3 regions of the Cytobacillus sp. SAFR-174 genome follow, and region 2 is predicted to be linked to each of the others. Evidence: riboswitches for the same ligand, from Rfam matches in the RefSeq annotation. Region 2 holds a riboswitch; each other region holds the start of a gene.
What was found. A riboswitch is a leader RNA that binds a small molecule or an ion and turns the genes downstream of it on or off. The one in region 2 is predicted to bind thiamine pyrophosphate.

Region 1 (3,275 bases), on a different contig from region 2:
TTTGCAGATTAACTTTATTGGAATTCTGTTTTTATTTGGCTACAATTTTATAGGAACTATACTCAGGGCGCTCGGAGACAGCAAAAATCCTTTATACTTTGTCCTGATAGCAGTTGTATTAAATGCAATCCTGGATCCTCTTTTTATTTCTGTATTCCAGCTTGGTATTGAAGGAGCCGCTTATGCAACAGTCGTATCACAGGGCTTTGCATTTATAATCGGAATGGTATTCATACTCCGCAAAAAGCTGGCACCATTTACTATTCCTTCTTGGCCGCATAAAGAGGAGGCAGCATTGATATTCAAGCTTGGCATCCCTTCAGGGCTCCAAATGACTGTCATATCAGCTGGTGTTATGGCCATTATGTCTGTCGTCACCTCTTTTGGCAGTGACGTGGTAGCGGGATTTGGTGCCGCACAGCGCATTGACAGCATCATTATGCTTCCTGCGATGGCATTGGGAACTGCAGTCAACAGTATGGCGGGTCAAAATATAGGGGGACATCAATGGGAACGGGTGCATCAGATTGCGTTGTACGGAGTCATTTACAATCTTGGAATCATGTTTCTCATCGCCTTTGGGACGGTCTTATTTGCAGAACACGGGGTGCGCCTGTTTATCCAGGATAAAGAATCAGTTCACTACGGCACTGAATATTTAAAGATCATTGCCTTTTTTTATCCGCTTCTCGGCATTAATTTTGTATTAAATGGTGTGGTTAGAGCTTCTGGTGCGATGTTTCAAGTGCTGATACTGAATATCGTTTCATTCTGGATCCTGCGCTATCCTTTAACATTTCTATTTTCAAAGTTTATGGGTGATAAAGGCATAGCTGCAGGTATGGGTGTCAGCTTTGCAATAAGCAGTTTCATCGCCTATATGTATTACCGCACCGGAAAGTGGGATAATCAGGTTATCATAAGCGAGGGAAAATAAATCCTTTTCACCATCATGAATTTCATATATACTAAAAGCGGATAATTTAATAACGTGCCACAAGGGGAGCATATCGCTGAGAGTGAACAGTCCGCTGTTCTGACCCTTTGAACCTGTTAGTTAATGCTAGCGCAGGAATGTGGAATGATAGGCAGGTAGTTTTCTGCCTGCTTGTTCTCCCTTGGGGTATCGTCATACGATTGAAGGGGGATTTTTTTATGAAAAAATTAAGCCTGACGGCGATGATAGAGGCCTCATTTTTTGCTGCCTTTGCTATCATTCTTGATTTTCTGCCATCCATCAAGCTGTCGCCATCCATTTCCATATCTGCCGCGATGATTCCGATTTTCATTCTGGCTTTCAGGCGGGGCTTTAAGGTCAGCTTCATTGCAGGCCTCTTATGGGGAATCTTGCAGATTGCCATGGGGGATGCCTGGATTGCCACTCCGCTTCAGGCATTTATTGAGTATTTTGTGGCATTTGCCTGTATCGGTATTGCCGGTTTGTTTTATCGGGTCATCCAAAATCAGCTGCAGGCAGGTAACAAGAAGAAGGCATTGGCCTGGGTTGTCTTAGCCGTATTCGCTGGAAGCCTGGCTAGATATTTCTGGCATTTCATTGCAGGTGTGATCTTCTTCGGAAGCTATGCGCCGGAAGGGATGTCACCGATTCTCTTTTCCTTCCTGGCAAACGGAGCAACCATGCTCGGAGCGGCAATTCTCTGCTCAGTCCTGGCCGTATTAATTATTTCATCGGCACCGAGATTAATCATAAAGAAATCGGATGAAAGACTTCAAACTCAAAAGACTGCTTCCTAATAATATCCGCCTCTCTGAAATATTTCAGAGAGGTTTTTTATATATCGGCTTTGATTGATAAAAAGTTGTTTTCAGGAAGGATTATGGGAACGTCTGGTTAGGGCGTTCCCGTTCCAATACCGTTCAAAATGAACTATTTATTATAATCTCACCAGTGTACTTGAAGTTTATTGCCATTTGGGTCATAAAAATGGAAAAAGGCATGACCATTATCTTCTTTTATATCCTCGACCTTAACTTGATTATCAATTAAGTGCTGATGAAATTTAGATAATTCTGGACTTGTAAACCCAATGCTAAATTCTTGTTCATTATCAATTGTAAAATGAGCAAAAGTTTCATCTTCGGTAGGAACTAAGATCAGTAAGAAAGGTCCTTCATTTACTTTTAAAATTGCAAGTTTTCCAGTATTGTTTAGTAACTGGAGCCCTAATACATCTCTATACCATTGGGCAGACAGTTCTAAATCTTTTACAGGAATTCTAATATAATGTACTTGTTCAATAAATGATTTACTCATAGAATTCTCCCCTTTATTTAATTCGATATATCATATATTTCCTTTCTATACAGTTTTTCCCTTCCCTATTTTTGATTTAAATGCCTTTACCGGATAATAATCTTTCTAAACAAATCCAATATATTAGGCAATTACTTCTGAAAAATGGGTATATTACTTAAAAAAGGGGAGTGAAGACTTTGGCCAATACATTGCAGGGAAACATTATCACAGGTGTTTTTCATGCGGAAGCCAGTGCCTTTGAAATCCAGAAAGTAAAAAGCTTCAGTACCCAGTCAGTCCTCAACAAAAACCAATGTGAAACTCTGTATAACTATCTATCCCTTCATGAAGAAGATGAGGGAGGACAAATTATTACACTCTACGATCAAATGCCGCTCATGCTGACCCGGCAGGAAATATGCAGTCTGAAGAAAGATTTGGAGAACATTAAAAAGCTATATCAGTAGAAAATCGCTTTGCAGCTTGCAGAGCTTTTTTTTTACGAAAATAATTTTGACAAATTTGTGACAAAAAGTTTGACAAATTTGTGAACATAGTTAGAATATTAAATAAAAGGAGATGGGGAAATGACACTTCAACAGCAGCGTGTACTGCATTTTTTCAGGAATAGTACAGCAGCAGGTATTATAGTAGGTTTCATTGTTTTTATATCAGGCTTTTTTGTAAGCGGAATCACAGGCGAATATGTATTATCCATCGGCTTAAGCATTATGGTTTCTTCCATGCTATTGTTCGGATTCGGATTTTTTATCAACGTAATGGAAGAAATGACAAAGGGAAGCAAGGGAATCAGACAATACAAATAAAACCGGCCTCCAATGGGGAGACCGGTTTTTTTGTAATGCCTAGCATCAGCGCCGTGATCAAGGCACTTGTGCTTTCATAACTTAATGTGAAGCATGTCCAGAGGTTAACACCCAAATAGAACCAACTACAATGACAATTACCATAAATACGGCATAAATCATATTGACCAGGTTCGTTTTGCCGTCTTCAC
Region 2 (3,275 bases):
ACCTCTGCCAGATTTACCGCCACTTCCCAAAGAATGAATAAAAGGAGGAGAACCGCAGCCGGCCTCCACCCTTTTCTGAATACATTGATCATGGACGGTACTTCTCCGTTAAATCACTCATTTCAATTCCATCGGGCTGATAGAGAATCTTAACCTGTGAGATTACATTGCTGCTTCCTTTTTCAATCATTTTTCTGTTCATATCAGCAATGATTTTCAATAAATGTTCTAAATCGCCTTCCATCGTTGTTTCGAGTGGATGCACTTCGAACTTAACACCGGATTGCTGAATGACACTGATTGCTTCATCAACGTACGGGATAACACTTTCCCCATCTTTAGTTTTTGGAATGATTTGAATGCTTACAAGTGCGTTTGCCATTTCATAAACTCTCCTTATTCCGGCAGGAAATCATTTGTAAATGCTTTGCCGGCATCTAATTCTTTATCTAAAAGACCATTTTCATGCATCCAGTCTGCATAGTTTTCCCAGACCTCAAGCTTTTGTTCTCCCCATCTGGCAGCATCGTCCTGATAGCGCGGGGATAGCCACTCCTGGCTCTTTTTGACCAGTTCGCTGTCCAGGTCAGGAGCATTCTTTAACAAAATATCAGCTGCTTCCTCAGGCTGGCCGATTGCAAATTCATATCCTTTGGCTGCAGCTTTTACAAATGCTTTGACAGTATCCGGATCATCTGCAATCATTTTTTCACTCGTTGCCAGAACAGGCGTGTAGTAATCCAGTTTTTCTGAGTAGTCTGTGAGGTAGACCATGTTAATCTTTTCCCCCCGAAGCTCAGCTTCTACACCTGTCCATCCGTAATAAATCCATGCGAAGTCTATATCTCTTTTAACCGCTGTAAAAAAGTCTGCATCTCCCATGTTCACAATTGATACCTTATCAGCATCGGCATTTTCCTTCTTCATTAGGGAGTCAATTACTGATTTTTCTACAGGAGCTCCCCACCCGCCATACGTTTTTCCTTCAAAGTCTTTCGGTGATTTAATGTTTTTTTCAGCAGGGGATGCAAAACCGGAAGTGTTGTGCTGAATGACAGCCGCTATTGATACCAGCGGCACACCCTGTACACGGGCTTCCGTGATGCTTTCCTGATAGCTGACACCGAAATCAGCCTTGCCTGATGCCGTCAATTGATCTGCACCTGCTTCACCTGGCATGATAATCTCGACATCGAGCCCTTCTTCTTTAAAATAGCCTTTTTCTTTTGCGGCATATAAGCCGGTATGATTGGTATTTGGCGTCCAATCCAGTACGACAGTAACTTCTTTCAATTCTTGTTTGCTGCCTGGATCTTCATTTCCAGTCTTAGCATCCTGGCCGCTGCCGGCACAGCCGGATAACAGCAGCATCGCAGAAATAACTGCTATACACTTTTTCATACAGAAACCTCCCAAAAAAGCTTTATGTAGTAAGGAAAGTTGATATTAGTCTGCCCAGAAAATAAAAAACGCCCCGGCATAATACCGGGACGCATATAAAAAACAATTTATTTTTGTTTAAGAATATGTTCCCTACGCCGGTATTAGCCAGATCAGGTTCAAAGGGTCAGCATCTTAAGGATGAAGTCTCAACCGGCACACCGGTTCCCCTACATTTCTTGCTATTTAATTTTAACAGGCATGAATACTTTCCATGATTTATTATAGCAGACATTATCAAAATGGGCACCATTTGAAAATTATTTCATTTCAATAGTCCGGCTCTCTTTCCATGTTTTGAATTTCTCAAGTTCACCTGTAATCTGACTGACGGCAAAACCAAGTACTGCTGCATCATCGAGGATACCCATTCCAATTAAAAAGTCTGGAACCAGGTCGATAGGAGAGACAAAGTATAGGATGGATGCAATAATAAAGATAATTGATTTTTTGGAGATATGCCGGTAATCGCCTTTTGACCATGCCTTAACTAAATCGATCAGCAGCTGAAACTTTTCCCATATATCACTTAACGAAGATTTGTTTTTCTCAGCTTTAAGTGTAGCCTTTTTTAGCAGGCCTTTTGTTTTTTCAGGATCATCCGCATAGCGTTTTGCTCTGGAAGAAAATTTTTTATAGCCGTCCTTATAGTCTTTCGTTTCTATTTCAGGCATAGCCATCACTCCTATATTGATAATTCGTATAAACAATTATAATCTATTATTTACCGCATACCGGACATGACATAAACATTTAAACAGGAGAAAAAAATGGAAACAGCCTTCAAAGCTGTGACAATATTTTAGTGGGAGCTGGTATTTGTGCTTGAGAAATGGCTGAAGGAATCAAATTATACAGTAATACTATCTGGAGCAGGAATGTCAACGGAAAGCGGGCTGCCTGATTTCAGGTCAGCCAATAATGGCTTATGGAACGGGAAAGACCCTGGGAAAATTGCCAGTACTGAAGCATTGAATGAAAATGTGAAGGAGTTTATAGAATTTTATCGGCACCGGGTAATCGGGCTTAAGGAGTGCAGCCCCCATAAAGGCCACTATATTCTTGCTGATTGGGAAAAGAGAGGCATTTTAAAGAGTATTATCACCCAGAATGTGGATGGATTTCATCGGCTGGCGGGAAGTGAAAATGTATCAGAGCTTCATGGGAATCTGCAGACACTCCATTGCCAGAAATGCAAAAAAGAGTTCCCGAGCGAGGGATATTTGCATGGACACGTTCAATGTAATTGCGGGGGGCTGCTTCGTCCTTCAGTAGTTCTGTTTGGGGAAATGCTGCCTGAGCAGGCTTTAGATTTTGCAGCGGCAGAATCAGAAAAGGCAGAATTATTTATTGTTCTGGGATCATCCCTGACTGTGACACCAGCCAATCAGTTTCCGCTGATAGCAAAACAAAACGGAGCAAAACTGGTGATTATTAATATGGAACCCACTGATTTTGACTTTTATGCTGATGAGGTGATCCATGAGCGCAAAATTGGTGAGGTTCTCAAAGAACTTGATCGTGCTTTTAAACAGCGGGAGAATGAAGATTCATAAAAATAGCCCTCATACTATGATTTTTTGAGTCAATCCCCTATAATGGACAATGAACATGATTACTGCTGTTTCAAGCGATATGATATATAAGGAGTGTTCAGCATGTTATCAAACATCGGTATTCCAGGCTTAATTCTCATCCTGGTTCTTGCTCTTATTATTTTTGGTCCTAAAAAACTTCCTGAAATAGGGAGAGCATTCGGGGAGACCTTAAAAGAATTTAAGAAATCTACCCGTGATCTCACTAAAGATGATGATGATGATAAAAGAAAATAGCCT
Region 3 (3,275 bases), on a different contig from region 2:
GCAGAGTCTTTATTATTCATGTTGACAAACTCCTTTTAGTGTACAGAAATGGGGAAACAAGGTCAATATCAGGGAAGTGAATCCCATTGGATCGCTTTGTTTATTTCCCTCTCTTTTTCTCTTTCTCTTTATCCAATGCCTGAATCAAAAAGAGAGCCCATCTGCCTGACTGGACTCTCTTTCATTCATTTTATTTTAACAGATTCATTTTCTTCAGGAAATCGATTGGATGCTGTTTGCGGAAATGTTCTTTAACCATGTAGCTTACGCCGCTCTGGTCATTGGATCGTGTCAGCCAGTCTGCTGCTTTTTTTACTTCTGCCGGGGCATTGCCCATTGCCACACCCAGACCGGCGGCTTCAATCATTTCCAGATCATCTCCAGAATCTCCTATAACGACCATTTGATTTCTGGAAATCCCAAGGTGCTCACATAAATAGAGCAAACCATTCAGCTTTGAAACTCCGGCAGGAACAATGTCCATCCTCAGATCATTCAGTTTAATGACTTCCACATTTTCAAACATGCCCCAAATGGCTGTCTTAGCATCCTCAAGGTCTTCTTTATCTTCAAAGTACACTTCAATTTTCGGCGGTGTAACAGGCTCATCTAAAATGGTGTCACTTAATGAATCCACAAACTGCTGGGAATAAAAAATGGGATCACCGGTTGTAAAAACAGTTTTAGCAAGCATATTGGTATTGAGCTTCGTTTTGTTGGCAAGGGAATATTTTTCGTGCACCAGCCTGATTTGACAGGTAAAGCCTTCAAGCAGGCGCACGATTTCAAACGTTTCATCTTCTTGAATCCTTTTTACAAAGATCGGCTTTTCCTGGGAAGCTGCAATATATGCCCCCCTGTGGGTGACCAGCAAAGAATTGATTTTCAATGCTTTAGCCACTTTTTTCGCGGATGGAAAGCTTCTGGACGTAACAAGTGTTACATAGATCCCCTTTTGCTGCACATATTCTATCGCTTCTTTTGTTGATTTATGAAGTCTTCCATTTGATTGGAGTAGTGTTCCGTCTATGTTTAAAGCAAGCATTCTGTATATCATCCAATTTGCCCCCTATTCTCGGTGTAAAATTGTCCTATTACACTTTTATGAAGGGAAGGACTTGATTAGAACATAACATGGACAATGTGGAAATATATTTTCATAGCTTAAGATCTTAATGATTTTCCGATCATGAGATATAAAAATGATAAATTATTCATTTACATTTTGTTTGCTCCGTATTAAGATGGAGTCATAAAAAAACTGCATATCCAAGTTTTGCACTAGGGGAGCTTTTTGGCTGAGAAGAACAATCCGTTCTGACTCTTATCACCCGATCTGGATAATACCAGCGTGGGGAAGTGCAGGTGAACGGCTATCATTCTAGTGTATTGATACATTCAACTGCATTTCCTTATGGGAATGCAGTTTTTTATTTTCATTATTACTAGGAGGATGGCAAAATGCAGGGAAATTTTTTATGTGGAACTAGTGAAATTACAGGGTGCAGGTTTTCAATTTACCCAATGACTGACAGGTTTGCAGATGTTATTTTATCAGCTCTAAAAGAAGTGGACAAGAGTAAGGTATGGATGGAAACAGATGATGTGAGCACCTGTGTGCGAGGCAGGTCTATTCATGTTTTCGATGTGGTCAAAGCTATTTATCTTGAAGCAGTTAAGCATGGAGACCATGTAGTGTTTAACGGCACTTTTTCAAATGGATGTCCCGGTGATACTGCAGGCGATGCTTATCTTGCTGAAAATGAGGAACGGGCGAATGAAGAATCAGCAGCAGGGATCAGCCAGGAAGTCGCTGTCCAGTTCGCCCTTTATCCGATGGGTATTCCTGATTACATGAACGTTATTATGGACCAGGTCGAGCTCGCAGCGAATCGGGGAACTTTTACTAAAGGGGTGCATTATGCTTCAAGACTAGATGGAGATGCACACGCTGTGTTTAAAACACTTGAGGATGCTTTTGAAAATTGCAAGAAAAGCGCTTCTACGCATATTGTTATGACGGTGAATATGTCAGCCAATAGTCCTTCCAAAAAGGGGGCTGAGTAATATGCTCGACAAGTGGAAGCTTCGTGAGGTCATTGTCCTGTCTGTACTCGCAGTTGTGTTTGCAGTTGTTTACCTGGTGTTCATGCACTTTGGCAACGTGCTATATGGAATGTTCGGCTTAATTGGCTATGATCTTATTTTTGGCATTTGGTTTATTGTTTCGATCATCGCAGCGTACATAATCAGAAAACCCGGTGCAGCCTTTTTATCGGAAACCATCGCTGCAGCCATTGAAGTCATGATCGGCAACGCAGTTGGTCCCCGTCTGATTCTGTCAGGGATGATTCAGGGGATTGGAGCGGAAGCTGTTTTTGCGGCCACGAAATGGAATAATTACCGGACATGGGTTTTAATTGCTGCAGGCATGGGTTCTTCTGTTACTAGTTTTATTTGGGGCTATTTCATTTCCGGCTATACGGCCCTCTCACCCGGTTATGTAACGGCTATGTTTTTTGTGAGGCTGATCAGCGGTGCTTTACTAGCTGGATTGCTGGGCAAATGGCTGAGCGAGAGCCTTGCGAAAACCGGGGCATTGAACAGCTTTCCAATTGGAAAAGAGCTGAAAAGGGGAAAACCGGAAAATGGAATTACAGGATAACCGGCATATATTAATAACTGAACAGCTTTCCTTCAGGTATGAAGATGTGAAAAAACCAATTATAAAAAATGTGCAATTCAGCCTTTATCCAGGGGAAGCAGTTCTATTATTGGGCCCAAGCGGCTCGGGAAAAAGCACACTTGCTTTCTGCTTAAATAAGTTGTATCCCGAGGCCGTTGATGGCAAATTGGACGGGACTATTTCATTCAAAGGAAAGATGATGGAAGAGTTCGGCCCTGGCGAAATTAATCAGCACATTGGCATTGTGTTTCAGGACCCTGAAAGCCAATTTTGCATGACCACAGTCGAGGATGAGCTGGCATTTGGGCTTGAGAATTTGAAAACACCTCCTGAAGAAATAGAGAGTAAGATTGATGAAGCATTGGAGCTTGTTCATCTTTTGCCATATAAACATTCCTTAATCCACACTCTTTCCGGGGGCCAAAAGCAAAAGCTTGCACTGGCATGTGTTTTATCATTAAAACCGGATATCCTGATTTTGGACGAACCGACAGCAAATCTGGACCCTGCTTCAAGCTATGAACTTACCCGCATCATCAAAGAGCTTAAAGAGAACCAGGCATTTTCTCTTCTAATAATTGAGCACAGG

Region 1: linked by a shared signal. The riboswitch ahead of thiT (energy-coupled thiamine transporter ThiT) and the one ahead of ACTHRG_RS00120 (ABC transporter substrate-binding protein) in region 2 are both predicted to bind thiamine pyrophosphate.
Region 3: linked by a shared signal. The riboswitch ahead of ACTHRG_RS15390 (YkoF family thiamine/hydroxymethylpyrimidine-binding protein) and the one ahead of ACTHRG_RS00120 (ABC transporter substrate-binding protein) in region 2 are both predicted to bind thiamine pyrophosphate.

Annotation. Positions count from the first base shown of each region.
Region 1 covers NZ_JBQCMZ010000002.1:255,808-259,082, forward strand. Annotated here, with positions in the region: gene ACTHRG_RS03560 (MATE family efflux transporter) at 1-937, shown strand, start outside; TPP riboswitch at 990-1,092, shown strand; gene thiT (energy-coupled thiamine transporter ThiT) at 1,156-1,755, shown strand; gene ACTHRG_RS03570 (VOC family protein) at 1,904-2,275, opposite strand; gene ACTHRG_RS03575 (hypothetical protein) at 2,446-2,724, shown strand; gene ACTHRG_RS03580 (hypothetical protein) at 2,845-3,084, shown strand; gene qoxD (cytochrome aa3 quinol oxidase subunit IV) at 3,166-3,275, opposite strand, start outside.
Region 2 covers NZ_JBQCMZ010000001.1:20,690-23,964, forward strand. Annotated here, with positions in the region: gene ACTHRG_RS00110 (ABC transporter permease) at 1-92, opposite strand, end outside; gene ACTHRG_RS00115 (thiamine-binding protein) at 89-382, opposite strand; gene ACTHRG_RS00120 (ABC transporter substrate-binding protein) at 397-1,401, opposite strand; TPP riboswitch at 1,514-1,622, opposite strand; gene ACTHRG_RS00125 (YkvA family protein) at 1,701-2,114, opposite strand; gene ACTHRG_RS00130 (NAD-dependent deacylase) at 2,262-2,996, shown strand; gene tatA (twin-arginine translocase TatA/TatE family subunit) at 3,099-3,272, shown strand.
Region 3 covers NZ_JBQCMZ010000015.1:4,449-7,723, forward strand. Annotated here, with positions in the region: gene ACTHRG_RS15385 (Cof-type HAD-IIB family hydrolase) at 191-1,057, opposite strand; TPP riboswitch at 1,274-1,375, shown strand; gene ACTHRG_RS15390 (YkoF family thiamine/hydroxymethylpyrimidine-binding protein) at 1,462-2,067, shown strand; gene ACTHRG_RS15395 (ECF transporter S component) at 2,069-2,665, shown strand; gene ACTHRG_RS15400 (ABC transporter ATP-binding protein) at 2,649-3,275, shown strand, end outside.